DNA from 2 places in the Pseudoduganella sp. RAF19 genome. Region 2 is predicted to be linked to the other one. Evidence: predicted binding sites of a transcription regulator. Region 2 holds the regulator's gene; the other holds the start of a gene.
What was found. The regulator NrdR, encoded in region 2, represses ribonucleotide reductase genes. The targets are predictions, from matches to a motif close to CACNANATNTNGTG.

Region 1 (14,504 bases), on a different contig from region 2:
GGCTTCGCATTCCTCGAAACCGTCGTCACCAGGACGCAGGTAGCAGGCGGCGCCTTCTTCCACTGCCGGAGCTGCCTCAACAGGAGCCGGAGCGGCCGGAGCGGCGTTCATGGCGGCCGGAGCATTGGCCGACACAGCGTTCAGCGCGCCGGTACGGGTGGTCGACTTCTCCATGTGCGACGCAGCGATGGTGCGCAGGTAGTAAGTGGTCTTCAGGCCGCGCAGCCATGCCAGCTTGTACGTCTCGTCCAGTTTCTTACCGGAAGCGCCAGCCATGTAGATGTTCAGCGACTGTGCCTGGTCGATCCACTTCTGGCGGCGCGAGGCAGCTTCCACCAGCCAGGTTGGCGAGATTTCGAAGGCGGTCGCATAGATATCGCGCAGGTCTTGCGGCACGCGGTCGATCTTGCTCAGGGAGCCGTCGAAATACTTCAGGTCGGCGATCATCACTTCGTCCCACAGTTCGCGGGCTTTCAGGTCGCGCACCAGGTAGGCGTTGATCTCGGTGAACTCACCGGACAAGTTCGACTTCACATACAGATTCTGGAAGGTCGGCTCGATGCAAGCAGACACGCCAATGATGTTCGAAATGGTTGCGGTCGGAGCGATCGCCACGCAGTTCGAGTTGCGCATGCCGAACTTGGCGATGCGCTCACGCACCGGCGCCCAGTCCATCGAGGCGGACAGGTCCTGCTCCAGGTAGCCGCCGCGCTGCTCAGCCAGCAGCTTGACGGAGTCCTGCGGCAGGATGCCGCGGTCCCACAGGGAACCCTTGTACGATTCGTACTGGCCGCGCTCTTCCGCCAGCTCGGTCGACGCCAGGTAAGCGTAGTAGCAGACCGCTTCCATCGAGGTATCGGCGAAAGCTACCGCTTCCTGCGAAGCGTAAGGCACGCGCATCATGTGCAGGCAGTCCTGGAAGCCCATCACGCCCAGGCCGACCGGACGGTGGCGCATATTCGCGTTGCGGGCCTTGTCGACAGCGTAGTAGTTGATGTCGATCACGTTATCCAGCATGCGCATGGCGGTGCGGATGGTCTTCTGCAGCTTGACGTGGTCCAGCTTGCCCTCTTTCATGTGGGCAGGCATGTTCACGGAACCCAGGTTGCAGACGGCGATTTCGTCGGCGTTGGTGTTCAGGGTGATCTCGGTGCACAGGTTCGAGCTGTGCACTACGCCCACGTGCTGCTGCGGCGAACGGATGTTGCAAGGATCTTTGAAAGTGATCCATGGGTGGCCGGTTTCGAACAGCATGGACAGCATCTTGCGCCACAGGTCCAGCGCTTCGATCTTCTTCCACACGCGGATTTCGCCGGCTTCCGCCTTGGCTTCATACGCCAGGTAGGCTTCTTCGAAGGCCTTGCCGACCTTGTCGTGCAGGTCCGGGCAATCCGATGGCGAGAACAGGGTCCAGTGCGACTTTTCCATCACGCGCTTCATGAACAGGTCCGGAATCCAGTTCGCGGTGTTCATGTCGTGGGTGCGGCGGCGGTCGTCGCCGGTGTTCTTGCGCAGGTCGAGGAATTCCTCGATGTCCATGTGCCAGGTTTCCAGGTAAGCGCAGACAGCGCCCTTGCGCTTGCCGCCCTGGTTCACTGCCACAGCGGTGTCGTTCACTACTTTCAGGAATGGCACCACGCCTTGCGACTTGCCGTTGGTGCCCTTGATGTGGGCGCCCAGTGCACGCACAGGGGTCCAGTCGTTACCCAGGCCGCCGGCGAACTTGGCCAGCAGTGCGTTTTCCTTGATGGCGTCGTAGATGCCTTCCAGGTCGTCGGACACGGTGGTCAGGTAGCAGGAAGACAGCTGGGAACGCAGAGTGCCCGAGTTGAACAGGGTCGGGGTCGACGACATGAAGTCGAAGGTCGACAGCAGGTTGTAGAACTCGATGGCGCGCGCTTCGCGGTTTTCTTCGTTCAGGGACAGGCCCATGGCGACACGCATGTAGAAAGCCTGCGGCATTTCGATGCGCACATCGCGCACGTGCAGGAAGTAGCGGTCGTACAGGGTTTGCAGGCCGATGTAGCCGAACTGCAGGTCGCGGTCGGCTACCAGGGCCTTGGCCAGCTTGGCCAGGTCGAACTTGGCCAGCTCAGGATTCAGCAGCTCGTTCTCGATACCCTTGGCGATGTATTTCGGGAAGTATTCGATGTATTCGGCGGCAGCTTTGGCTTGCGCGGTTTCCTTGCCGAAGACTTCCTTACGGATGGTGTGCAGCAGGATGCGGGCGGTCACTTGCGAGTAAGCCGGGTCCTTTTCCATCAGCGCGCGGGCAGCCAGGATGGCGGACTTGTGCAGCTCTTCGACCGGCACGCCGTCGTACAGGTTCTTGACGGTTTCAGCCAGGATAGCGTCGGCATCGACGTGCTTTTCCAGGCCGGAGCAAGCGGCGCCGATCAGGTCGCGCACTTCCTGCATCACCAGCGGACGGCGCACGCCGTTTTCGGTCACGCTGATTTGCGGTTCAGCGGCAGCGGTCGCGCCTTGTGCTTCCTTCTTCAGGCGGCGCTCTTCCATGTGCTTGGCGCGGTACAGCACGTAGGAACGTGCCACGTCGTGTTCGCCGGAGCGCATCAGGGCCAGTTCCACCTGGTCCTGCACGTCTTCGATGTGGAAAGTGCCACCGGATGGCTGGCGACGCACCAGGGCGTTCACCACGTTATTCGTGAGTTGCTCCACCAGTTCGCGGATGCGCGCGGACGCTGCACCCTGGCCGCCGTTCACGGCAAGGAAGGCCTTGGTCATGGCCACGGCGATCTTGGACGGCTCGAACGCCACCACCGCGCCGTTACGGCGGATGATGCGGTAGTCGCCCAGCGTGCTCGCCGGCGTGCTCAGGCCGCCAGCGTCAGCGCCTGCGGATACCGGTGCTTGTGGCACTGGGGTGATGGAGGTATCTTGAGTCGATTGCATTTTTGCTCCCACGATAACGCGTATTAGGGTTGTTTTCTTACGGCAACTACGACCACTACATCTAGTGAATCGGTTAAATCCATCCACTAATTGTAGTGACCGCTTCCGGCTCGCACAAGGCCAATTTTTTTCATGCCGGACAATATTTCTATTGACTTTTCATATCGCCGGAATTGACGGGCGATCGGCTGTGAGCAAGCACTAACTGCTTGAATTTATTGCTCAATAAGTAAGCAAAATTGTGCAGTGGCAGGATGTTGTGCGTTGGCAAAAACGCTACAGAATGGGCCTGGGAATTCGCCGGGGGACAGCATTATAAACCCATGGCGAGATGCGGGTGGCCGCCATGATGTGGCGGCCACCGGGTTTAAGTCTCGGGTTCCTGGATGTTCAGCTTCTGCATCTGGTAGCGCAACTGGCGGAAGCTGATGCCCAAAAGTTGAGCAGCCTGGGTGCGGTTGTAGCTGGTCTGCGCCAGCGCACGGATGATGATGTCGCGCTCGACTGCCGCCAGGTAGGCCGGCAGGTCACTTGGCAGGACGTCGAAGGCCGGCAGAGGCGGCATGGAGATGCCCGGCGCGGCTGCATCCGCAGGCGAAGAGACGGCAGCGAGCGGTGCGGCGGTGACTGCCTGCGCCGACGCGGCCGCACTCGCCGCGGGCATCGCGGGCGGCGGCACCGGTATGGCGGCCGGCTGCGGCGCCGCGACGGGCTGCGGCGCGGCGGCCAGGCCGGCCGTGCTTCCGCCCTTGAGCGCCAGATCCTCCACCGCAATCACGCCATCATTGGAAAACGCCAGCGCGCGTTCCAGAATATTTTCCAGCTCGCGCACATTGCCGGGGAAGGCATAGGCGCGCAACGCGTCCAGCACGCCCGGTCCCATGGTGACCTTGTGTTCGAACGTGCCGAGGCGGCCGAGGATGGCCTGGGTCAGCTCTTCCAGGTCGTCGAGCCGCTCGCGCAGGGGCGCCAGGCGCAGCTCGATCACGTTCAGGCGGTAGAACAAGTCCTGCCGGAACAGGCCCTCCTCCACCAGCTTTTCCAGATTCTTGTGGGTGGCACTGATGATGCGCACATCGACCGGCTCCTCCGACGTCGCGCCGATCTTGCGCACGCGGCGCTCCTGGATGGCGCGCAGGAGCTTGACCTGCATGGCCAGCGGCAGGTCCGCCACCTCGTCCAGCATCAGGGTGCCGCCATTCGCGGCCTGGAAGAAGCCATCGCGCTCGTCCGCCGCGCCGGTGAAGGCGCCCTTGCGGTAGCCGAAGAATTCCGCCTCCATCAACGCTTCCGGGATCGCGCCGCAGTTCACGGCAATAAAAGGCTTGTCCGCGCGCGAACTCTGGGCGTGGATTTCGCGTGCCGCCAGCTCCTTGCCGCTACCCGACTCGCCGTTGATCGCGATCGGCGCCATCGAACGGGCCAGGCGGCCGATCTGTGCGCGCAGGGCCTGGATGGCGGCCGAGTTGCCGCGCAGGCGGCTGGCCGCTGGTTTGTGGTCCGCCGTCGCGGTATCCGGCTCGTTCAGCTTCAGCGCCGACTGCACCATCACGCGTAGCTGGTCCAGTTGCACCGGCTTGCTCACGTAATCGAAGGCGCCCGCTTTCAGCGCGACCACCGCGTTTTCCGCGCTGCCGAATGCCGTGACCACCGCGATCGGGATGTTCTTGCCGCTTGCCGTCACATCGCGCACCAGGTCCAGGCCAAGGCCATCGGGCAGACGCATATCGGTCAGGACGAGCGAATACTCGCGCTCCGCATACAGGCGGCGCGCTTCCGCCAGGGTTTCGGAGCTGTCCACGTCCAGCCCCATTTTCAGCAGCGTAATTTCCAGCAGTTCGCGCAGGTCGGCTTCGTCATCGACGACCAGGACACGTGGAGAACTCATGCAATTCTTTCTACTTGTTGGCTTGCGCGGCTGGCCGCGCGAAGGTAATCACGAAACGCCCGCTCGACTTGCGGACGCCGGCTGTCATGTCGGAATCGAAGCGGTACTCGTAGTCCAGCATGGCCTCGTTATTCAAGCACAATTCGCGCGCCAGATATAGTCCCAGGCCGGTGCCCTTGCTGGATGTGGTGTAAAACGGCTCGAACAGGTGAGCCCGCACCTCGGGCGAAATGCCGGGGCCGTCGTCCTGCACATGCAGCTCCAGCGGGCGCCCCTTGAAGTGAACGATGAACACCTTCATGCTGCCCGGCGTGCCGCTGGCATAGCGCACGGCATTGTTCAGAAGGTTGATCAGCACCTCGCGCAGGTGCAGCGGATCGAAACGCACGAACAGCTTGCGCATGCCGCCCAGGCAGACGATGCCGCTATCCAGCTTGTGGGTTTCGTCGAATTCGGCTTTCAGCTCGGACAGGAAATGGCTCAACTCCAGCGGATCGTGATGGACCTGGGCCTTGCGCGACAGCTGCAGGATATCCTCCACCATCCGGTTCACGCGCGCCACATTGTCGCTAACGATCTTCAGCAGGCGCTTGTGGACGGGCGCCTGCAAGTCCTCTTCCAGCAGCGAATTGGCGTGGCCGATGGCCGACAGCGGATTGCGCACCTCGTGCGCGATGCTGGCGGTCAGGCGTCCCATGGAAGCGAGTTTCAGCTGCTGGGCCTTTTCCTCGATCTCGGTCACATCTTCGAGGAAGATCACGTTGCGCTCAACGCCAAGGCCTGAGGTATCGGCGGCCGAGAAGCGCACTTTCAGGTGAGAGGCCACGTCGCGGCGCGCGCTCCAGGCAGCCGTCATTTCCTGCGCGATGGGCTCGTCGAATGGTTTGATGGTGACGAAGGCGAAGGCCTGTTCCGGATGTCCGCGCCAGTCCGCGTAAGCCTGCACGATGGGTTGCAGCGCCGGCGTATCGCTCAAGCGGCTGCCGTGCCGCACCGCCACGGTGCCCAGCATCTTCTGGACAGCGGGATTACTCATATGAATAGCGCCATCGCCGCCCACCACCAGAATCCCGTCGCCGGACTGCGACAGCACCAGGCGGTTGATGGCCTGCTGCACGCCGATCTCCACGCCGCGCTGCACGGCCAGTTCTTCCTGCCCGATCAGGCGGGCGGCCATGCGATTGATCACCGTCACCGCCGCGAAACCGGCCGCACCGTACAAGCCCGCCTGCACCAGTAGCACATGCTCGCCGTTTTGCAGCATGACCCGGTACATCGCCTCGGCCAACAGGAACAGGGTCGCAATCGAAGCAAAGAACAAGGCCACCAGCAGCGGCGCCAGAATCGCACAGCCGGCCAGCGGGAACAGATAGAGGATCGCCAGGGTGCTGCGCATGCCGCCATCGTCCAGGTACAGCAGCGAGATGACGCCGATATCGCAGGCCAGCTGGCAGACCAGCTGCAGCATGAAGCGCTGGCGCCAGTAACTGGCCGCAAGCACGAAGCCCAGCGCAGCCAGCACATAAGCCGTACACAGCTCGACACGCTGCTGAGAGACTGTCGCTGCGCCCAGGCTCATATAAGCCAGCAGCACCAGCGCAATCACGGCGCGCGTGCCGTTCAGGGTCTGCAGCGAGCGCCAGAATGTCTCGCGGGATTCGGCCGACAGGGAATTCAGGCGCGCCAGCAACTTAGTTCGCGGCCAGTTGGGCGTGGGCCAGGCTGCAGAAATCCTGGCCTTTATACAGCACGTTTTCCGACGCGGGGTAATGCACGCCGCAATGGGCGCAGCGCAGCATGGCTTCGGCGTCAGCCTGGCGCGGCGGTGCGCTTGGCTGGCGCGGCGATGGCTGCTGATTGCCGCTCGCGTTGCGCAGCTTGGTGCGGATGGCGCCCATCACCAGAAATACCAGCGCCAGCCAGAACAGAATACGTGTCATGCAATACCTCGATGTAAAACCACTTCCAGTACAAAACGGCTGCCGACATAGGCCAGCAGCAGCGTCGCGAAGCCGGCCAGCGTAAAGGTCAGGGCCGTGCGGCCGCGCCAGCCGCGGAAGTGGCGGCCGGCCAGCAAGGACGCGAACAGCATCCAGGACAGCAGAGTAAAGACGGACTTATGATCCCACTTCAGCGCGCGTCCGAACAGCTCCTCGGAGAAGACGATGCCTGACAGGACAGTCAGGCTAAGCAGAGTGAAGCCGAAGGCGATCAGGCGGAACAGCAGCTTCTCCATGGTCAGCAGCGCCGGCAACTGATCCAGCGCGGTGGACAGGAAAGTCGTGCGGTCGCTGTTCGAATGCAGGCGGGACTCTTGCAGCGCCATCAGCACGGCATGGAAAGCAGCGATGGTCAGGGTGGCGTAGGCCAGCGTGGCAATGGCGATATGCCAGCCCAGCACCGCAGTGCGGCCATCTACAGGCAACAGATTGCCCGGGAAAATGGCCTGCAGCACGGTGGTCGCGGCGGCGACCGGCATCACGATGCGGCGCAATCCCTCCAGCGGATAATTCTGGTTCTCCAGCCAATACGCGGCCACTGAAATCCACAGGGCCGACGACAGCATGGCCGCAAAACCGATGCGCAGCGAACCCGGCACCATCACATTAATCCACAGCGCAGCGCCGTGCAGCAGCCAGGCGCCCGCGGTCAGCGCAGCGACAGGAACGGCCTTGCGGGATGGGAGGAAGGCACAAACAAGATAAAGCAGCGTTGCTGCGATCAGAAAGTAAGTCTGCATTCGCTTAGTTTAACACCCCAGCCACGACTGGCTAATCCACCGCCGCGAGCCGGAGCTCTTCATTGTGGTGGCGTTGTTGTTCTTCCATGACCAGTTGGCCGAGCTCGCGCTTCAAGGCGTTGAATTCGGGGGCGGATGGGTCGCGCTCGCGCGGCAACTCGACCAGCATGTCGCGCTTGACCGTGCCCGGACGGTAGGTCATCACAATGATCCGGTCGGCCAGGTAAATCGCTTCTTCAATACTGTGCGTGACGAAGATGATGGTTTTCTTAAGCTCCGACCAGATGCGCAGCAGCTCGTCCTGCAGATTGCGCCGGGTCAGCGCATCCAGCGCGCCGAAAGGCTCGTCCATCAGCATGATCGGCGAGTCCAGCGCCAGCACGCGCGCGATCGCCACGCGCTGCCGCATGCCGCCCGACAGGTCTTTCGGGAAGCGGCTGCGGAAATCTTGCAAGGACAGCATCTTCAACAGCTTGTCCACCGTCGCTGTGATCTCGGCCTTCGGCGTGCCCTTGATCTCCAGCCCGAAAGCGACGTTGTCCTCCACCGTCATCCAGGGGAACAGCGCGTATTCCTGGAACACCATGCCGCGCTCCGGCCCCGGCTCGGTCACCTGCGCGACGCCGGCAGTGATCGTGCCCTTCGACGGCAGCGCGAATCCGGCAATCGCGTTCAGCAAGGTCGACTTGCCGCAGCCCGATGGCCCCAGCAGGCAGACGAACTGCCCATGCGGGATTTCCAGAGTGATGTCCTTCAGCGCCACGACGCTTTCGCCGAACACCTTGCTGACATGATCAATCACGATATGCGCGTCGCTCATGGATTAGTTCTCCAGGCCGCGATGCCAGCGCAGCAGGTAGTTATTCAGACGGTTCACGCCCACATCGATCGCCAGGCCAATCAGCCCGATAGAGATCATGCCCGCGATGATCTTGTCCGACCAAAAATATTCGCGCGCCTCAAGGATGCGGAAGCCCAGCCCATTGTTCACCGCGATCATCTCCGACACGATCACCACGATGAAGGCCGTACCGATGCCGATCCGCACGCCCGACAAGATATAAGGCACAGCCGCCGGCAAAATCACCCGCAGGAACATGGTGCTTCCGGACGCGCCCAGGTTGCGCGCCGCGCGGATATAGATGCCGTCCACCTGGCGCACGCCCGCAATGGTATTCATCAGCACCGGGAAGAAGGCGCCCAGCGAAATCAGGAACACGGCCGGTGGATTGCCAAGCCCGAACCACAGAATCGACAGCGGAATATAGGCAATCGGCGGAATCGGCCGCAGCAGTTGCACCAACGGATTTAGCCAGTCGTACACGCGATCGCTGGCCCCCATCATCAGCCCTACCGGCAACGCCAGCCCGGCGCCGATCAGGAAGCCGACAATCACGCGATACAGACTACCGATGGCGTCATGAATCAGCTCACCCGAAAACGCCCAGGCCAGCCAGCTGCCTTCCGTGTGCGGCTGCGGCGGCAGCGCGTATTCGATCCACTTCTGCACCACGGCCAGCGGCGACGGCAGAATCTGTGGATTGACCCAGCCCTGCGAGGACACCAGCTGCCAAGCCGCGATCACCACCGCCGGCACAATCAGGCCGACGCCCAGTTGACGCCATCCCGCTATCGCCATGATGCCTCCTTATTTGACGCCGAGGCTCTTCTTGGCCTGATCCAGCAGGTCGGTCTTGACCCAGTCCTTGGCCACTGGCGGCTTGCTCATCTTGCCTACGCCGGTCTTCACCATGACGTCGGTCGTGGTCTGGATATGCTCGGGCGTGATGTCGTAGGAATACGGCGAATTGCCGATCGCGTCCTGGAAATCGCCGCTGGTCAGCTGGCCCTTGAACACCACCTCGCGCACGAATTTCTCGGCGGTGGCGGGATTGTCAATGAAGGTCTTGGTGGCTTCGACGAAGCAGCGCATGAATTTCTCGGCCACGGGACGGCGCTCTTTATAGAACTTCTCCGTCATCACCATGGTCCGCACCGGCTCGCCGATCGGCGTGTCGTACGGCTTGACGATTTCGTTGCCGAATCCCTTATTGATCGCCTGGGACGATTGCGGTTCGGAGTTCATCATGGCATCGATGTTCTTGCCGATCATGGCCTGGTTCAGATCCGCATAGGCGAGAAAGACCAGTTGCACATCCTTGCCCGGCTGCTCGGAAACTGTCAGGCCGGCTTGCTGCAATTCGGCCAGCAGCAGCACTTCCTGGATACCGCCTCGCGTGACGCCAACCTTCTTGCCCTTCAAGTCCTTGACCGATTTCAGTTTGAGGTCCGCACGGCCCACCAGGCGCGCGCCGCCTTTCGCGAAGCCCGCCACTACATAGATCGGCGCGCCGCCGGCACGGCCGGAAATCGCCGCTTCGGATGCGGTCGCACCCACGTCCAGCTCACCGGCGATGATGGCCTGCATCACATCCAAACCTTTGGCGAAGACGTGCTCTTCCACCTTGATGCCGCACTTCGGTGCAATCTCCTTGATATACGACACCGCGCCGTAGTGCGCGAATTTCAGGTTGCCCAGCCGAACCACGTCCTGCGCCTGCGCGCTACCTGCTGCAACCAGCGCAGCCAGCGCCAGCGACTTCACGATGCTTTTCAGATTCATCCCTGGTCTCCTCTTAAATTGTTAGCCTGCTGACCGCGCGCCCATCATACGGTTTATTTTAGCTTTCATGCAATAAGTCCTTCGCACGTGAACAATGCGTGACGCAATGCGCGCCTCAATCAGGAAGACTAGGAATTTTTCGCCAATAAGCTTCTATGATTAGATGGTGCTATTTAGCATATGGCTTCACTTTGTCACATGCCGCTTGCGGCGGGGATGGCAACAATGAAGCACGTTTTCCCTACCTGACTGCTATTGCAGCCGATTTGGATGGGAACATTTAAGTAACCGATTACAAGGGAGGGAGTTCTTGCCATATCCGGGCGGGGCTCAGCTGCACGGCACATTGTTGCGCATCCCGCTTGCAAGCCAGGTTACGACCATCGGCTCGACCGACAATATTGGGACGCCTAATAACATAGTCGTCAATCAGCAAGGCATCTTTTATTGCCGGCGTTCAGAATGGGGAAACGTTGAGCCCTTCACTGGCTCAGCCGTTTATAAAGTCACACCTGATGGAAAGGTCCCCATAATCGCGGGCTGCCCACCACATGAACGACCAAGGCAACCGGTACATCATGGACGCCGATGGCAAAAAAACATCATGGGGAGAGCTACCGCTGCCAGCGTCACCACTACAATTACCGCCCCGCCGGCTGACATTGACGCTGCGCCGGACGGCAACACGCATGCCGTACGCGGTGTCAGAACTCCCATCTACGACTTCTATGGCCTCATTGGAAAATTGCTGACGACTCCAGCAAAGGCATGGAGAAACTGAGGCCCTTGCCGGGCACTCTGCGCATGCCACTCCAGGTCGTGCCGTATGGCCAATTCGCCATTGCCGTTATCTGAGGAGAAGGCTTGCTGGAGGTAGTGCTTCCGCATTAATTGTTCCTGCGAGCGTGCAGCCGGGCCAGGCGCTCGCTGCTGACGGGGTGGGTGGAGAGGTAGGAAACGGAATCCTTGTCCAGCTTTTCGAGCACGGTGAAAACCTGCTCCAGGCTGGACAGGGAAATGCCGTTGTCGACCAACATATCCGCCGCATAATCATCCGCTTCGGTTTCGGCATCGCGTGAATAGTGCAGGTCCAGCGCCAGCGCGGGCAGGCCGGAGACGACCGCGTTGACGTCGCCGAACAGCAGCGTGCTGGCGGCGGCCACGGCGGAACCCTGAATCAGGCGGCGCGTCATGTGGCGCCGGTGCAAATGGCCCAGTTCGTGGGCCAGCACCGCCATGACTGCGCCATCATCCGGCAGCAGCTCGACCAGTTCGTCCGTCATCACGATATCGCCTGAAGGCAGGGCAAACGCGTTCGGGCCGATATGGCTTTTGCGGAACAGCAGGCGATACGGCGGTGCGCCTTCGTGCGGCGCGTGCAGGCTGGCGAACGCGTTGGCGATGCGCAGCTGACGTTCCAGCGGCAGCCTGCTCGGCGCCAGTGCGCGGCGGTCGAACATTGCCAATACGCCCTGTCCCAGCTGATGTTCAACCGATGGCGGCAGCGCCTGTGCTACTTGGTCCGCCACGACCGGCAACACATAAAGATAAGCAAGCGCCAGGACGGCAACGATCGCGGCCATGCAGCCAACGACCACACGCCAGCTGCGCTGGGCGGTGACAACGACACTATCCTGATAGCCGGTCTGAGCCAGCAGCAGATTAAACGCGTTCAGATCTTCCGGTTCGAAGGTGGCGCCATCGGGAAAGGTGACCTTGCGCGCGGCATGGATGCTGCGCTCGGACACGCGCAGCGCATCCAGCGGGCAGGCGCGTTCCGCCTCCCCTTCCAGCACGGCGGTGCCGTCCTGCACCGACAACCGCACGCGGTGCGCGCGCGAAGTCCGGCCGTCGTAATAGCGTCCTGCCAGCATCACAGCGACAGGTCGAAGTCCATGAAGTCGGCCATGCCTTCGCCAGCCGCGCCGACATTCGCATGCTCGCCTGCCACGAAGTCGTCCAGACTACCGTTGACGTCCAGGTACATCGACTCCAGGCGATATTTCAGCGCGCGGACCTTGGCAAAAGGCGTGTACAGGCCAAGCGTAACGACTATGCCCAGCAGATTGGTGAGGTAAATCCAGGTCAGGCTCTTCCAGTGCATATTGCAGCGGAACCAGTGATTGCCAAGCTGGGTGTGATTCCAGACCAGCTTCTGGAACATGGTGAAGAACAGCGGATACACCGCAAACATCACGACGTAGACGAAAATCGGAATCATGATCATGGCGCCCGCGTGGCTGCCGATAGCGGCTACAACCCCGAACACGACAATAGCAATAACGCCTGCGATATAGGCAGCCAGCATCATCCCGTAAATGGCGTAGAAGCGACCGACGGGTGCATCAAAACTGAAGTGGGCGGCGCCAAAGCGGCTTTCGGTATGCTGGAATTTCTTGATGCGTTGATGGACCCACGGCAGCATGACGACGGTCGCAGCCAGCAGCGGCATCAGCAGATAATAGAGATAGGCCTTGCCGACGCTGCCATCAAAGCCGAAGCGAATGCCGCGGTAGCTGGTGTTATGCAGTTTGAACTGCAGGCTTTTCCAGACCAGGTAGGGCATCACGCAAGCCATGACGGCCGCCATCACCAGCGCCGCGGTGATCGAAGTGCGCACCGCCGCGTGGTAGCCGCCGACAAGAATCAGCGCAGCAATACGGCCTTTCAGAATGGCCTTGGGGTTGCCGTGGTATTCGAAGCTGCTGCCGGCCAGGCGGGCGCTTGAGTAAAAGTACTGGTTGCTGCGCACCTTGGCCCACGCTGAATAAATGCCGAGGGTAACAATCGTCAGCAAGACGTTGACGATCCAGATGCGGAAGTATTCGCTGCCGGTCGCCGAAAAGGTCAGCTGCTGTTCGCCGTCTTCCGTCGACTGTTCCTGAACTGCCAGGTTCTGCATCTTGCTCTCCTGTTACATGAAATATAAGCAAAATGCCTTCTGGCACAAATGTTGTCAATGAGAAATCTCAATTTAGCAAAGCAAGTGTGCACGACTGTGACAATGTGAGAGTTAGTTGATGGCTACGCCCAGGATTGCGCTGAGATTGTGGCGCCGCACTAATGTAAAATGGCGGGATTTTCCCCGCTCCATATTAGTAGGTAGCCAATGCTAGACAATCTGACACAGCGCCTTGCCAAGGTCGTCAAGACCATGCGTGGTGAAGCGCGCCTGACCGAGTCCAACACCGCCGAGATGCTGCGCGAAGTGCGCCTGGCGCTGCTGGAGGCGGACGTGGCCCTGCCGGCCGTGCGCGAATTCATCGCCAAGGTCAAGGAAAAGGCCCTCGGCGAGGAAGTGATTTCGTCCCTGACGCCGGGCCAGGCCCTGGTCGGCGTGGTGCAGCGCGAGCTGGCCGCCCTGATGGGCGCCGACCTCGGCCCGGAAGCGGCCAAGCTCAGTTTTGCCCAGCAGCCGCCGGCGATCATCCTGATGGCCGGTCTGCAGGGTGTGGGTAAGACCACCACCGTCGGCAAACTGGCCAAGTACCTCAAGGAACAGAAGAAGAAAGTGCTGACCGTGTCGGCCGACGTGTACCGTCCCGCCGCAATCGCCCAGCTGCAATCGGTGACCCAGCAGGTTGGCGCCGACTTCTTCCCGTCCACCGCGCAGGACAAGCCGGTCGATATCGCCCTGTCCGCCCTGGACTGGGCCAAGAAGCACCACCATGAAGTGCTGATCATCGACACCGCCGGCCGCCTCGGTATCGACGAAGAAATGATGAAAGAGATCGCGGCCGTGCACGGCGCGGTCAAGCCGATCGAAACGCTGTTCGTGGTCGACGCCATGCTGGGCCAGGACGCGATCAACACCGCCAAGGCCTTTAACGATGCGCTGCCGCTGACCGGTATCGTGCTGACCAAGCTGGATGGCGACTCGCGCGGTGGTGCGGCGCTGTCGGTGCGCCACATCACGGGCAAGCCGATCAAGTTTGCCGGCGTGTCCGAAAAGCTGGACGGCCTGGAAGCGTTCGACCCGGCCCGTATGGCCAACCGCATCCTGGGCATGGGCGACATCCTGGCCCTGGTGGAAGAAGCGCGCAAGGGTGTGGACGAGAAGGCGGCGGCCGAACTGGCCGCCAAGGTCAAGTCGGGCGGCAAGTTCGACATGAACGACTTCAAGTCCCAGCTGTCGCAGATGAAGAAAATGGGCGGCATGTCCGGCCTGCTCGACAAGCTGCCGGCCCAGTTCCAGCAAGCTGCGTCCGGCGCCAATATGGACCAGGCGGAAAAGCAGGTGCGCCGCATGGTCGGCATCATCGACTCGATGACGCCGCAGGAACGCGCCAAGCCGGAGCTGATCAAGGCGGCACGCAAGCGCCGCATCGCAGCCGGCGCAG
Region 2 (14,504 bases):
ACCACCAGCGGAATTGCTTCGCTTCGCCGGTGGCGCTGCCGGCGTTGAAGGCGATGTAGGTGTTGGCTTGCGTGAAGTAGCGTTCTTGCTGCTGCATCAGCTCTTCCATGACGCCTTGCGCTTCGGCGCGGCGCGCGGCAATCATCGCGTCAGTGAAAACCGGCATGGCGACGGCGGCCAGCAGCGCGAAGATGGCCACCGCCACCAGGGTTTCCAGCAGCGACAGGCCGCGCTCGGCGGCGTTCACGGCTTGTCCTCGCCATGCGCGGCGGCGTGCAGTTCGCGCCAGTTGGCGATTTCGCGCCAGCTTTGGCGGCCGGCGCCACCGTCGGCGATGCGGCGATAGGTTGTCTGCAGCACGACTTCGCTGTCTGGACGCGTTCCAAAGCCCATCACCGTCACGCGGTAATAGAATCCGCCGCCAGCCCGTGCCAGCCGCTCAGCAAAATAGCGCGGACGCTTGAACGGCTGCATCCCCTGCCCCGTTTCCATCCCCGCCCCCGACAGCGCGCCAAACGGCACCGAGTCACCGCCCGCCAAATCCACCACCTGCCACGCCGGCGCCGCACCAGACGGCGCAGGCTCGCCGCCAGTCGCGGCGGGCGGTGCGCTGTATGGCGCGGCGTCTCCGGGCCCGGCGCCAAGCGCGCCGACTGGGGTGGCGCGTGGCTGCGCGGCAGGTGGCGTCTCAGTCGCCGCGGGCACTACGCTGACGCGGGCGGTTTCGATGTCGCGTTCTGCATCCATGAGTCCATCCTCCGCAGCTTGAAACGCAATCAGCCGGTCGCGCTCGGCGCGCGCGGACTTTTCGCTGAGCAGCGCCATGGTGGACGCTGATGCGCCCAGCAGCAGCACTGCGACCAGCAATAGCAAGGTCACCAGCAACGCCACGCCGCGCTCGCGCCGCCGCATCATGTCAGCCTCCCTGGCGGTTGCGCACGGCATACGTCGCCGTGAACACGCGCCGTGCGCGCCGTTGCAGCGGGGTTGGCAGCGAGGCCTCGTCCACCACAGGCCCGCCCTCAAACAACGCGTAATGCATCGGGGGACCGCCGGGACGCGAGCCGAATTCTCCGTGCAGCAGCAAGGCCACGCGCACAGAAGCCACGCGCCGCCAATTTGACTTCGGCGTGCCGGCAGCCGCAGTCGCAGCGTCCATCGCGTTGATGGCGTCGGCGGTGAGGTAACGATTGGGAATGCCATCCTGCGGCTCGTCCGTGTCGAGGCCATAGAGCAGCTGGAAGCTGTCCACGCCGCGCACGATGGCGTCGGCAGCCCAGTTGCTGGCGCCTTTGTATTTGCAGCGCAGCTCTGCCTCGCCATCGGCTGCCTTGCCGACATAGAAAATGCTCCAGGCGTGCGGGCCGGCTTCTTCAAAGCCCGCACAGTTGACCATGGCGCCGTCCGCGCTGCCGGCGAAGTGAACCAGCAGCACGTCGCTGCCGTTTATCGCTGGCTGCGGCTCGTCGATTGCGGAGGTGTTTTCTTTGATGCTTGCCGCGTCGAGGCCTGCAAATGCGGCGGTATCGCTGTCGCCATATCCGGCTTGCCGCACGGCTTGGCCGATGATGGCCAGCGCAAAGCGGCCACTGTCGTCAACGCGCGAAGCCGCGCCGGTGTTCAGATAGTTCGCGTTGGCGGCGATTAGCATGGTCGAGGCGACCAGTGTCAGGAACAGGCTGAGCGCGGCAGCGATCATGGCCTCGGCGAGGCCGAAGCCACACTGGCGCTGGCGAAGCACCGTCGCACGCATCGCGCGAGGCGTTGCGCGGGTCATGGCGCGGCTCCTGGCATGGCGGCGACCGAGATCGCGACGCCCGGCGAGAACTCGCCTGCGCCATACTGATGCGGCGTGCCATCCGGATTCTTTGCGCGCCAGCCGATCTTGATAACGAGCGGCGCGCCCGCGCCACCGGAGCAATCCCAGCGCAGGCGCTTGCCCTGCCAGATCTGCGCATCGCGGCAAATGCGCGCGCGGCCATTGCCGAACTGGTGCGCAACGTCACGCCTCAGGCCATCAAGCTCCGCATCGGCCAGCTCAGCGCTGCTGCAAGCCTCATCGGCACACGCGCTGTGCGCAACAGGATGCGGCTCGGTGGCGGAATCGAAATCAAAGCCCGTGTACGCCGACACCTGCGCCGCATTGGCGCGGATGCGGTCCGCCATCGCCGCCGCCATCTGCACCGCGCGCGACAGCTGCGCCGACTCGTAACGCGTGCGCATGGCATGCAGCTGCATCGCCACGCCACCAATCATCCCCAGCGCCAGCACCAATACGGCCACCAGCACCTCGACCAGCGTAAATCCAGCGGCAGCTTTGCGCATGACGAAGCCCTCCCCTGCTGTTCAAGTTAGCCAGCAGTGGCGGGACCCGGTTGAGCCAGATCAAATCAAATGGAGTTTGCCGAAAATTTCCGGCCAGAATTTGTCAACGCGGCTTGCGTTCGACTTTTTCAATTGCGTCCTGGAATTCAGCCAGGTCTTCGAAATTCTTGTAGACGGATGCGAAGCGGATATAGGCCACTTTATCCAGGCGCTGCAGCTCCTGCATCACCAGCTCGCCGATGTAACCCGAATCGACTTCACGCTGGCCGGAGGTGAGCAGCTTTTCTTCGATCGACGCAATCGCCTTATCGACCGACTCCGCAGCCACGGGACGCTTGCGCAATGCGAGCATCAGGCTGTCACGCAGTTTGGAGTTGGCGAACTCGGTGCGGCTGCCGTTCTTTTTGACCACGTAAGGCATGGTCAGTTCGATGCGTTCCCAGGTCGTGAAGCGCTTGTCGCAATTCACGCAACGCCGCCTGCGCTTGATGGCATCCCCCTCCTCCGATACGCGCGTATCGAGGACCTGGATATCGTCATGCTGGCAGAACGGGCATTTCATGTTTAAGGGTGTCTTCGTTTAATTATTCTAATGAAAAGGCGCCAGGCCTTTCGACCCGGCGCCCTGATAGTACCAACCGGCAGCTTAGGCGTAAACCGGGAACTTATCGACCAGCACTTGCACGGCGGCCTTCACGCGCTCGATGGTAGCAGCGTCGTTCGGGTTATCCAGCACGTCGGCGATCAGGTTGCCCACTTGCTCCGCTTCCGCTTCCTTGAAGCCGCGGGTGGTCATCGCCGGCGAGCCCAGACGAATGCCCGAAGTCACGAATGGCTTCTGCGGATCGTTCGGGATGCCGTTCTTGTTGCAGGTGATGTGCGCCTGGCCCAGGATCGCTTCGGCTTCCTTGCCGGTCAGGTTCTTCGGACGCAGGTCCACCAGGAACACGTGCGACTCGGTGCCGCCGGACACGATGCGCAGGCCGCGCTTGATCAGGGTCTTGGCCAGCACGTCGGCGTTCTTCACCACTTGCTGCTGGTATTCCTTGAATGCAGGCTGCAGCGCTTCCTGGAAGGCCACGGCCTTACCAGCGATCACGTGCATTAGCGGGCCGCCCTGAATGCCAGGGAAGATCGCGGAGTTGATGGCCTTCTCGTGCTCGGCCTTCATCAGGATGATGCCGCCGCGTGGACCGCGCAGGGACTTGTGGGTGGTCGAAGTCACGAAGTCGGCGTGCGGCACTGGGTTCGGGTACAGGCCAGCGGCGATCAGGCCGGCGTAGTGGGCCATGTCGACCATGAAGTAGGCGCCAACAGCCTTGGCGACTTTAGCGAAGCGCTCGAAGTCGATCTTCTTGGAGAAGGCCGATGCGCCGGCGATGATCAGCTTAGGCTTGTGCTCTTTCGCCAGGGCTTCCATGGCGTCGTAGTCGATGTCTTCTTCAGCGGTCAGGCCGTAGGAAACCACGTTGAACCATTTGCCGGACATGTTCAGTGCCATGCCGTGGGTCAAGTGGCCGCCTTCCGCCAGCGACATGCCCATGATGGTGTCGCCCGGCTTCAGCACGGCGAAGAACACGCCCTGGTTAGCTTGCGAGCCGGAGTTCGGCTGCACGTTGGCAGCTTCCGCGCCGAACAGCTTCTTCACGCGGTCGATAGCCAGCTGCTCGACGACGTCCACGTACTCGCAGCCACCGTAGTAGCGCTTGCCTGGATAGCCTTCGGCGTATTTGTTGGTCAGCTGCGAGCCCTGGGCTTGCATCACCGCTGGGGAGGTGTAGTTTTCGGAAGCGATCAGCTCGATGTGGTCGTGCTGACGCTTGTTTTCGTTCTGAATGGCGCCGAACAGTTCCGGGTCAACATTGGCGAGGGTGTGATCTTTAGCGAACATGAAAAAACTCCAGGTTTTGTCTAAGGCAGATAGGATCGAATGCGGGCGCCGAAATGAGTCAGAGCAGCCGTCTTCGCACGACTCCATCATTGGCTGCCCAGGCGAACGGCTTTAATTGAGATCTCACGTTCCCCGGTGGTTACCCACCTCTCGCCGGCCATTGCCGGCTTTTCGCCAGTTACGTGAGACAGTAAATGGAGCCAAGATTGTATTTCATGCTCAGCATCAGAGCAACGGCAATTCCGATATATCGGATACAATTTCCGGGTTGTGCAATTCTGACCTTTGTGTTGAAGGAAACCCATGATTGTCCTCGTCACCGGCGCGACAGCCGGATTTGGCGCCGCCATGGCGCGTGTTTTCGTACAAAACGGCCATAAGGTCATCGCTGCCGGCCGCCGTACCGAGCGCCTGCAAGCGCTGGCCACCGAACTGGGCGCGAATCTGATGCCGCTGACCTTGGACGTGTCCGATAAAGCCGCCATCCACGCGGCCTTCGACGGCCTGCCGGAAGGCTGGCGCGATATCGACGTGCTGATCAACAATGCCGGTCTGGCGCTGGGCATCAAAGGCGCCCACGAAGCCAGCCTGGAAGACTGGGAAACCATGATCGCCACCAACTGCACCGGCCTGGTCACCGTCACCCGCGCCCTGCTGCCGGGCATGGTGGCACGCGGCCGCGGCACCGTCATCAATCTGGGCTCGGTGGCGGGCCACTACCCTTACCCGGGCGGCAATGTGTATGGCGCCACCAAGGCTTTCGTCGAGCAGTTCACCCTGAACCTGCGCGCGGACCTGGTCGGCACCGGCGTGCGCGCGACCAACCTGGCGCCCGGCCTGTGCGGGGGCACCGAGTTCTCGAACGTACGCCTGAAGGACGATGCGGCAGCCGCCAAAGTGTACGAAGGCACCCAGCCGCTGACGGCCGAAGATATCGCTAACACCGCGTATTGGGTCGCCACCCTGCCGGCCCACATCAACATCAACCTGATCGAGCTGATGCCGACCTGCCAAGGTTTCTCCCCTTTCAATATAAAACGGGCTACAATGGCAGGTTAATAAGGGAAAAACGTAAGAGAATGTTACATAACCCGCATTTACGCCTTGCGATCCGTAAATTGGCGTAAAATGTTGCTCAATCACATTTAGTAGTCAAAACAAACACATGTCGTCAGAGTTCAACTGGGAGGTCCGTGTCTATTACGAAGACACAGATGCCGGCGGAATTGTCTATTATGCAAATTACCTGAAGTTCTTCGAACGGGCGCGCACCGAATGGCTGCGTGCTATCGGCGTTGGACAACAGGTCTTGCTTGCTGAGCACGACGCAATGTTTGTGGTCAAGAGCGTGAGTGCCGACTATCATGCGCCGGCAAAGTTGGACGATGTACTAAAATTAACGCTAAGAATCGAAAAGCTGGGCCGCGCCTCGATCCAATTTGTGCAGGAAGCATGGTGCGGCGACTGCCTGCTGAACACGGCCCATGTAAAGGTTGGATGCGTGGACTCCGCATTGCGTCCGCGCGCCGTACCGGACGCCGTAGCCGCCCGCATGCGCACATAACCAGATTAGTAAAATAATGAACGTCACCGAAGATCTCTCCTTCATCGCCCTTATCGCCCACGCGCACCTGATCGTGCAATTGATCATGGCGCTGCTGCTTGGCATTTCCCTCGTCAGCTGGACCTACATCTTCAAGAAGATGTTCGACGTGCGCGCCGCGCGCAAGCAGACCATCGAATTCGAAAAGACTTTCTGGGCCGGCGGCAACCTGCACGCCCTGCACCAGAGCGCGGGCAGCAACCGCGCCAACAGCGGCGCCCTGGCCCGCATTTTCGAAGCCGGCATGGGTGAATTCATCAAGGGCAAACAGGCTTACGCCACCAGCCGTGAAGTGCTGGACATCGGCGCCATCCTGGACGGCGCCCGCCGCGCCATGCGCGCTGCCTTCCAGCGCGAGATGGATGCATTGGAAGCCCACCTGGCCTTCCTGGCTTCGGTCGGTTCCGTATCCCCTTACATCGGCCTGCTCGGTACCGTGTGGGGCATCATGAATGCATTCCGCGGCCTGGCCAATGTGCAGCAGGCGACCCTGTCGGCTGTGGCGCCCGGCATTGCCGAAGCGCTGATCGCAACCGCCATCGGCCTGTTCGCGGCGATTCCTGCGGTGGTGGCGTACAACCGCTTCTCGCACGACATCGACCGCCTGGCAATCCGCTTCGAGAGCTTCGTCGAAGAATTCTCGAACATCCTGCAGCGCCAGTCGCGATAAGGCGGAAACCTGGCCATGGCTACTTCCTTCTCCAGCAGCATGCGCGGCACCAAGCGCCGCAAGTTCAAGTCGGAGATCAACGTCGTCCCGTATATCGACGTGATGCTCTGCCTGCTGATCATTTTCATGGTGATCCCGAGCTCGAACAATCCGAGCACGATCGACCTGCCGCATGCCGAGAAGTCGGTGCGCCCGCCCGACAGCTATATCCAGGTGACGGTGAAGCCGAATGGCGCGCTGTCCATCGGCCTGGCCGGCAAGAATTCGGAAGCGCCGGAGACGGAGCCTAACCGCGACGCACTGGTGCGCAAGCTGAAACAGATCCATGAGGCCAATCCCGACTATCCGGTGCTGATCGCCGGCGACAAGGAAAGCAAGTACGACGATGTGATCCAGCTGATTTCGGAAGCGAAAAAGATGGGCATCAATCGCGTTGGGCTGGCAACGAAGTAAGGCATGACGAAATGAGTAGTGCAGCGAGCGTAGGTTCCCCATACCGCGTGCCCAAGCGGCACGACGGCACGCGCTCGTTCGTGCTGGCCGTGGTGATGCACGTGCTGCTGTTCGTGTTCCTGTGGGGCGGCATTCGCTGGCAAAGCTCGCAGCCGGTCGGCGTGGAAGCGGAAGTGTGGGATATGACGACCCAGCAGGCCGCGCCAAAGCCGCCGCCAGAGCCGGAGCCCGAGCCGCAACCGACGCCGAAAGTGGAAGAGCCGCCTCCGCCCCCACCTCCTCCACCGCAGGAAGTGGCGCAGCCGAAGCCGCAGGAACCGGACATCGCGCTGGAGCGCAAGAAGGAAAAGGAACGCCAGGAGAAGCTGGCGGAAGAGAAGCGCAAGGAACAGGAAAAGCTGGCGAAGCTCGAAAAGCAGCGCGAGCTGGAAGAACAGAAGAAGCTCGAAGAGAAGAAACTCGCCGAGCAGAAGAAGAAAGACGATGAAAAGGCCAAGAAGCTGGCCGAGAAGAAGGAAGCCGACAAGCTGGCCAAGGCGCGCGATGCCGAGATGAAGCGCATCCTGGGCAACGCCGCCAGCACGTCGACCGGCACGGCGGCCAAGTCGACTGCACCGCGTATCGATAGCGGCTATGCGGCGGCGATCAAGGCCAAGGTGACCAGCAATGTCGTGTACACGGGCGGCAAGCAGGATGGTGAAGGCGTGTTCCACGTCCGCCAGTTGCCGACCGGTGAAGTGATTTCGGTACGAAAAGTTAAGAGCAGCGGTGTGCCAGCATATGACACTGCGGTGGAAAATGCGATTCAGAAGTCTTCTCCCCTGCCTAAAAAGAAGGACGGCACGGTGGAGCCCGAGCTTGATATCGTATTCAACCTGAAGGATTTGCCCTGATGAATAAAATTAAGTACCTGTTCGTAGTGGCTGGGGCGGCGCTGAGCGTATCCGCCCAGGCCCAGCTGCGCGTCGAAATTACCGGCGTTGGCAGCAACCAGATCCCGGTCGCGGTGGCGACCTTTGTCAACGAAGGCCAGGCGCCGGCGCAGATCTCCGAGATCATCAAGGCCGACCTGCAGCGCAGCGGCGTCTTCAAGATCATCGACGCCGGCACCGTCACCGATATGAACAATATCGACTACGGCGCATGGAAGTCGCGCGGCGCGGACGCCGTGGTGATCGGCACCGTGGCGCCAGCGGGCAACGGCTCGTTCGACGTGCGCTACAAGCTGATGTCCACCATTCAGTCGACCAAAGTGTCGCAGCTGGATCAGCAGGCCCCGCCGCAATACGGCCGCCTGGCAGCGCACCGCATTTCCGACGACATCTACGAGAAGCTGACCGGCATCAAGGGCGCCTTCTCCACCCGTATCGCTTACGTGACCCAGCAAGGCCGCAGCTACCGCCTGGAAGTGGCGGATGCCGACGGCGAAGGCGTGCAGTTGGCCCTGAGCTCCAACGAGCCGATCATCTCCCCATCCTGGTCGCCGGACGGCACCAAGGTCGCCTACGTCTCCTTCGAGCAGAAGAAGCCGGTGGTCTATGTGCAAAATCTGATGACCCGTCAGCGTACCGTGATCGCCAACGAAAAGGGCAGCAACTCCGCGCCAGCCTGGTCGCCTGATGGCAGCAAGGTCGCCGTGGCCCTGTCCAAGACCGGCAACACCCAGATCTACCTGGCGAATGCCGACGGTTCCGGCCTGCGCCGCATCTCCAACAGCAACGGCATCGACACCGAGCCGCAGTTCTCGGCCGACGGCCAGTACATCTACTTCACCAGCGACCGCAGCGGTGGTCCGCAGATCTACCGCATGAGCGTGAACGGCGGCGACGCCCAGCGCGTGACCTTTGGCGGTCCATACAACATCAGCCCGCGCATCTCCTCCGATGGCAAGACGCTGGCTTACATTTCCCGGCGCGATGGCAATTTCCAGCTCTATGTTCTTGATCTGGAAAGCCGCCAAGAGCAACGTCTGTCCGACACCACCAGCGACGAGTCGCCGAGCTTCGCCCCGAACGGCAAGTACATCCTGTACGCCACCGAATCGGGTCGCCGCAAATCGCTGGCTGTCGTGTCGGTAGACGGCCGAGTAAAGCAGCGCTTGACCATTCAAGCGGGCAATATCAAGGAGCCCACCTGGGGTCCTTTCATGAAGTGAAGAAGTAACCTTATCAACGACCAGGAGAAGCAAAATGCAAAACGTAAAAAGTGTAGCCTTCCTCATCGCCAGTGCGGCCCTGCTGTCCGCTTGCTCGACCCCAGTTAAAGTGGCTGAGCCAGCACCAGTAGTTGAGTCCAAGCCAGCTACCCCACCAGCAGCTGACACCCGCGCAGTGGCTCCAGTAGAAACCAAGTCGATCGACCCACTGGACGATCCAAAAGGCGTGCTGGCTAACCGTTCCGTGTACTTCGATTTCGACAGCTACGTTGTTCGTGAAGATGGCAAGCCAGTGGTGCAGAACCACTCCGCTTACCTGGCCAAGAACCAGCGCCAGATCCTGATCCAAGGTAACACCGACGAACGCGGCGGCGCTGAATACAACCTGGCTCTGGGCCAGAAGCGTGCTGAAGCCGTGCGCAAGTCGATGGCTGCCCTGGGCGTGCCAGAGTCCCGCATGGAAGCCGTGTCCCTGGGCAAAGAGAAGCCAAAGGCTGAAGGCCACAACGAAGAAGCATGGGCACAGAACCGCCGTGCTGACATCGTGTACAAGTAATCATTCTTGTAATACACGCACACGGGGCGGCGCGCAGTTTATACTGCGCCCTGCCCCGTTTTTTTATTTGAGCATTGAAAGCGCCTGACCATGATCAAATTCACCAAGACAGCCCTCGTGCTGGCCGCCTTCACTACCCTGCCCCTGACCGCCTCCGCCGGCCTGTTTGACGACGATGAAGCGCGCCGCGCCATCCTCGACATGCGCACCAAGGTGGCCAAGCTGGAAGGCGACCTGAAGAACCTGATCGACACCAAGACTGACAAGAGCGCTACCCTGGACATCATCGCCCAGCAGGAACGCATGGCGGAGGACATCTCGCGCCTGCGCGGCCAGGTGGAACTGCTGCAGAATTCGATCGACGTCGCCGCCAAGCGCGAAAAAGACTTCTACGCCGACCTCGACGCCCGCCTGCGCAAGCTGGAACCGCGCGAAGTGACCATCGACGGCAAGACCGCTGAAGTGGATCTGTCCGAGCAGAAGGCTTATGACACCGGCATGCAGCAATTCAAGGAAGGCGACTACAAAGGCGCCGCCGTGTCGCTGGACGCCTTCGTGAAGCGCTATCCAGTCTCCAGCTACGCCCCAAGCGCCCAATACTTCCTGGGCAGCTCCTACTACGCCCAAGGCGATTGCAAGGCCGCCATTCTGGCGCAGCAGTCCCTGGTGAAGAATTATCCTGACAGCCCCAAGGCCGCCGACGCCATGCTGAACATCGCCAGCTGCCAAACCCAGCTGAAGGCCGTCAACAACGCCAAGAAGACGCTGCAAGAGCTGATCAAGAACTATCCAGACTCCCAAGCCGCCGCCGCCGCCAAGCAGCAGCTGAAAGGCAAGTGATCGCCTCAGGGGCCGGCCCTCTGGGTCCGGCCCTGAAGTCAGGGTTTAAATGCCGCAAGGCATTTGACAAGACCCGATGAGCAGCCTATAATCCTGCTTCTTCTTTCGACGGGTCGTTAGCTCAGCTGGTAGAGCAGCGGACTTTTAATCCGTTGGTCGCAGGTTCGAATCCCGCACGGCCTACCATTCGAAAGATGAACGTTTTACCTTGGGTCGTTAGCTCAGCTGGTAGAGCAGCGGACTTTTAATCCGTTGGTCGCAGGTTCGAATCCCGCACGGCCTACCAAGATTCATCAAAAAAGCCACCTTCGGGTGGCTTTTTTGTTATGTCAGCTACGGCCAAGGCGGCCCCAGACTTCAGGCGGCAAATCGAACGTCGCGCGAAGCCACTCCATGTTGTTGTGCACGAGTCCCACAAACTCGCGCTGGAGCAGCAGCGCATAAGCCTTGCCGGCGACATCGTCCAGCAATTGTTCGGTGCGTACCTGGCCCCCAACTCCACCGCCTTGAATATGGCTCCAATAAGCAGCCAGCGCATCACATAGCTGCCTGCCGGCGACGCCCAGTGCACCCGCCTGCTCGCGAAAAAGCTCGTAGCGAAGGGCGTCGTATTGCGTGTGGCTGCTCATCCGCTTATTTCGCTTTCGGCTTGACCGGCGGCTTCCTGCTGGCGCCCTGCGCGGCTTCAAAGATGATTTTGGCGTCCTTGTGGGCCTGGTCGATGTTGCGCAGAGCCTTGTCATCGTCGTGTTTGACGAAGAACTCCTTGTCTTGGGCTGCGATCACCATCTTGATGGCCGCGGCTTCGGTCACGCCGTATTTCTCGAAGATCAATGTGGTGACTTCGTCCAGATACTCTTCGTAGGTCATGCAAAACTTCCTTAATTTAACGGAAGTGACATCCTACGCCAAAGTAAGAGACTGCATCCCAATAACAGCATCAAAAACATCGGCGGCTCGGGCACGGGTGCGGGCGCGATGTTGAATTGGGTCTGACTGGTCCACAGCAGATCCTCGGACGACCCACCGCCCTCGCCTACGTAGCCATAAACGTGTATCCGGTCGCCGGACATGGTGCTACCGGTGCTGTAGGCCATATCATCCCTGTATGACCAGTCGGACGCAAAACTGAGCTGCCCGGTATGCAGGTTAAAGCTAAAGCTCGACAATTCGCATTGCATGAGCGGACAGCCATACGGTTTGACGTACTCGATCTGCTGCCACGAGAAGCGCGTCAGCTCCTGCCGTTCCAGCAGACCATTGCCATTGCTGTCTGTACCCGCGAACAGCCCGCTCTCGATCCAATTCGGTTCGAACCGGCTGCTTGGCGTGTAGAAAAACCCTCTGTAGCTGAAGTCCCACAGCGCCTGCGCTGAGGCCGACGCTGCCAATGTCCCGAGAACAAGAATGCACATCAATTTCTTTAGCATGCCGGACTCCTTTCGGCGAAGAAGAAATCCAGCCTACCAGAGCACCCCCGTCCGCACGATTGCCGACGTGGCGAAAATGATGCGCCATTAAGCCGCGCGCCCGGCCGCCGTGACCAGAACCACCTTGCCAACGTGCCCGCCAGATTCCAGCAATGCATGGGCGCCACGCGCATCTTCGAGATCGAAAGTCCTGAAGATCAGAGGCTTCACGGCGCCGCGGCTAATGTGCGGACCGACAGCATGTGTGAGATCCGCGATGAGCGCCGCCTTTTCTTCATGCGTGCGCGAGCGCAGTGTCGAACCAATGTGAGTCAGGCGCTTCGCCAGCATCGGGAACAGGTCCAGTGACGGCGCCGCGCCTTTGATCACGCCGATCTGCACGATGCGCCCGTTCATTGCGGCCGCTGCGTAGTTCCGTGCAACGTAGTCGCCCGCGACGATATCAACAATCACATCGACGCCTCGCCCGCCGGTGGCATGCATGACTGCCTCAACGAAGTCCTCACAGCGATAGTCAACCGCTACATCGGCGCCCAGCGCGACGCTTGCCGCCTGCTGGGCCGGGGAGCCAACAGTGGTGATGATCTTCGATGCACCAAAGGCCCTGGCCAGCATGGTCGCCGTGGTGCCGATGCCGGACGCGCCGCCATGAATCAGCACACTCTCGCCAGCCGCGAGCCGGCCGCGCTGGAACATGTTCAGCCACACAGTCAGGAAAGTCTCGGGCATCGCCGCCGCTTCGACCATGCTCAGACCTTCCGGAATTGCAAACACATTGCTTGCGTGAGCGACCGCATACTCTGCGTAACCGCCGCCCGCAATCAGTGCGGCGACACGGTCACCAGCCGCGAACTGCGTTACGCTTCCGCCCACGGCGACAACCTCGCCCGCTACTTCGAGGCCGGGAATATCCGGCGCCCCAGGCGGAGGATCGTACAGGCCCTTTCGCTGCAACAGGTCCGGGCCATTTACGCCGGCTGCATGAATGCGGATAAGCACCTCATCGGCTGCGGGCTCGGGGACGGGATGCTGCGCTGGCGTCAGCACTTCGGGGCCGCCCGGTTGTGCGATGTCGATCGCGATCATCTGAGCTGGAACGGATTGGTTTGCGTTTGACACGAAATCACCTCTTTAAAAAGCGCGTTGCTTTGGTGAGGAAAGTGTAGAAACCGCGACATTGCTTGACAAGCAGCGTATTGCCGGTCTTATGATGCAAATTTGCATCAGCTAGGAGACCACCGTGAACTGGGACGATGCGCGCATTTTCGTTGCGCTCCAGCGGGAAAGGACTTTGCGCGGCGCCGCACGTGCTCTCGATATCGACCAGGCGACTGTTGGACGCAGAATTGCATCACTGGAGCATACGCTGGGCGCCACACTATTCCTGCGCACATCCACTGGTTACGAGCTCACGCCGGTCGGCCGCATCGCCTTGCGCGCAGCCGAAGCCATGGAGCAGTCGGCGCACGATCTCGTGCGCCACACGCAAGGCGTCGACAAGCGGCTTGCCGGCGAAGTGAAACTCTCCACTACCGACGCCCTGGCGCAGGAATTCATCATGCCCGCGATCGCCCGGCTGCACGCAAAGCACCCGGACGTATCGGTCATGCTCGACACGTCAACGCAGGTGCTCAATCTGGCCAAACGTGAGGCCGACATCGCGATCCGCACTATCAAGCCGCGCAATCCGGACCTGCTGGCGCGCCAGCTAGCGCGCTGGGAGGTTGGCTTGTGTGCCTCGCCGGACTATGTGCGCAGCCGCGGCCTGCCCTTGCCGGGCGAGCGCTTTGCGGGACACGATCTGGTGGTCTATCAGCCGCATTTCATTCGCGAGAGCGAACCGGCATTCGTCGGCGAGCCACTGACAGGCGGCCGCATTGTCGCGCGGCTGAACGCCAACCTGACGCTGCGCGCGGCGATCAAAGCGGGATTGGGAATTGGCGAGCTGCCGGTGCCGATGGGCGAACGCGATGGCCTGGTGCGGATCTGGCCTGAGCGTTCAAAAGAAGTGCAATATGAGATCTGGCTGGTCACGCATCAGGACTTGCGCCACACTGCGCGCATACGCGTGACCATCGACGAAATCGTGCAAGCCTTCGCTACACGGACGACGCCTGCATAGCGCGGCGGCCCACCGTGGATTCGAACACGCGGCCCAGCGGCAGCTCGATCCAGTTGTGGAAGGCAGCGCCTGCGATCAGGCTGGCGGCCCAGGCGGTCAGCATGCCGACGCCCTGCAGTTCCGGTTCGGCAGGAACGAAATGGGTGAAGGCCGCGTTCACCAGCAGGCAAACCGGGAAGTGAATCAAAAACACGCCGTAGGACGTCCGCGCCAGGCCGTTGATGGCAGACCAGGCGCGGCCATTCGAATAGGTTTTGACGCGGCCAAACAGCAGCAATGCGCCTGCAACGGCCAGCGCCAGCGCGATGCGGCTGCGGAAGTTGATGGCCAGGCCGACCAGGACCGGCAGCAGCGTCATCACCAGCAAGAGCAGCACCGCGCCCGGCTTGCGGCTTGGATCGCTCGCCCACCACGCCATCAGTCCCAGGCCATAGCTGCCGAAGAAGTACGGCGCCCAGT

Region 1: a site for NrdR is predicted at 2,967-2,980, ahead of AB4Z19_RS19630 (ribonucleoside-diphosphate reductase subunit alpha). Genes of this name have one in related genera too.

Annotation. Positions count from the first base shown of each region.
Region 1 covers NZ_JBFREF010000007.1:82,106-96,609, reverse strand. Annotated here, with positions in the region: gene AB4Z19_RS19630 (ribonucleoside-diphosphate reductase subunit alpha) at 1-2,913, opposite strand, end outside; gene AB4Z19_RS19625 (sigma-54-dependent transcriptional regulator) at 3,281-4,801, opposite strand; gene AB4Z19_RS19620 (sensor histidine kinase) at 4,812-6,491, opposite strand; gene AB4Z19_RS19615 (PP0621 family protein) at 6,493-6,741, opposite strand; gene AB4Z19_RS19610 (cytochrome C assembly family protein) at 6,738-7,541, opposite strand; gene AB4Z19_RS19605 (ABC transporter ATP-binding protein) at 7,573-8,361, opposite strand; gene AB4Z19_RS19600 (ABC transporter permease) at 8,365-9,180, opposite strand; gene AB4Z19_RS19595 (ABC transporter substrate-binding protein) at 9,190-10,164, opposite strand; gene AB4Z19_RS19590 (M48 family metallopeptidase) at 11,052-12,038, opposite strand; gene AB4Z19_RS19585 (YjgN family protein) at 12,038-13,066, opposite strand; gene ffh (signal recognition particle protein) at 13,274-14,504, shown strand, end outside.
Region 2 covers NZ_JBFREF010000008.1:23,427-37,930, reverse strand. Annotated here, with positions in the region: gene AB4Z19_RS21030 (type IV pilin protein) at 1-247, opposite strand, end outside; gene AB4Z19_RS21025 (pilus assembly PilX family protein) at 244-915, opposite strand; gene AB4Z19_RS21020 (PilW family protein) at 917-1,777, opposite strand; gene pilV (type IV pilus modification protein PilV) at 1,774-2,325, opposite strand; gene nrdR (transcriptional regulator NrdR) at 2,429-2,887, opposite strand; gene glyA (serine hydroxymethyltransferase) at 2,972-4,216, opposite strand; ZMP/ZTP riboswitch at 4,305-4,408, opposite strand; gene AB4Z19_RS21000 (SDR family oxidoreductase) at 4,520-5,275, shown strand; gene ybgC (tol-pal system-associated acyl-CoA thioesterase) at 5,382-5,780, shown strand; gene tolQ (protein TolQ) at 5,797-6,489, shown strand; gene AB4Z19_RS20985 (ExbD/TolR family protein) at 6,505-6,942, shown strand; gene tolA (cell envelope integrity protein TolA) at 6,954-7,835, shown strand; gene tolB (Tol-Pal system beta propeller repeat protein TolB) at 7,835-9,097, shown strand; gene pal (peptidoglycan-associated lipoprotein Pal) at 9,132-9,653, shown strand; gene ybgF (tol-pal system protein YbgF) at 9,744-10,493, shown strand; tRNA gene AB4Z19_RS20960 (tRNA-Lys) at 10,604-10,679, shown strand; tRNA gene AB4Z19_RS20955 (tRNA-Lys) at 10,704-10,779, shown strand; gene AB4Z19_RS20950 (hypothetical protein) at 10,823-11,122, opposite strand; gene AB4Z19_RS20945 (hypothetical protein) at 11,127-11,363, opposite strand; gene AB4Z19_RS20940 (hypothetical protein) at 11,375-11,923, opposite strand; gene AB4Z19_RS20935 (NAD(P)H-quinone oxidoreductase) at 12,011-13,009, opposite strand; gene AB4Z19_RS20930 (LysR family transcriptional regulator) at 13,164-14,045, shown strand; gene AB4Z19_RS20925 (acyltransferase family protein) at 14,023-14,504, opposite strand, start outside.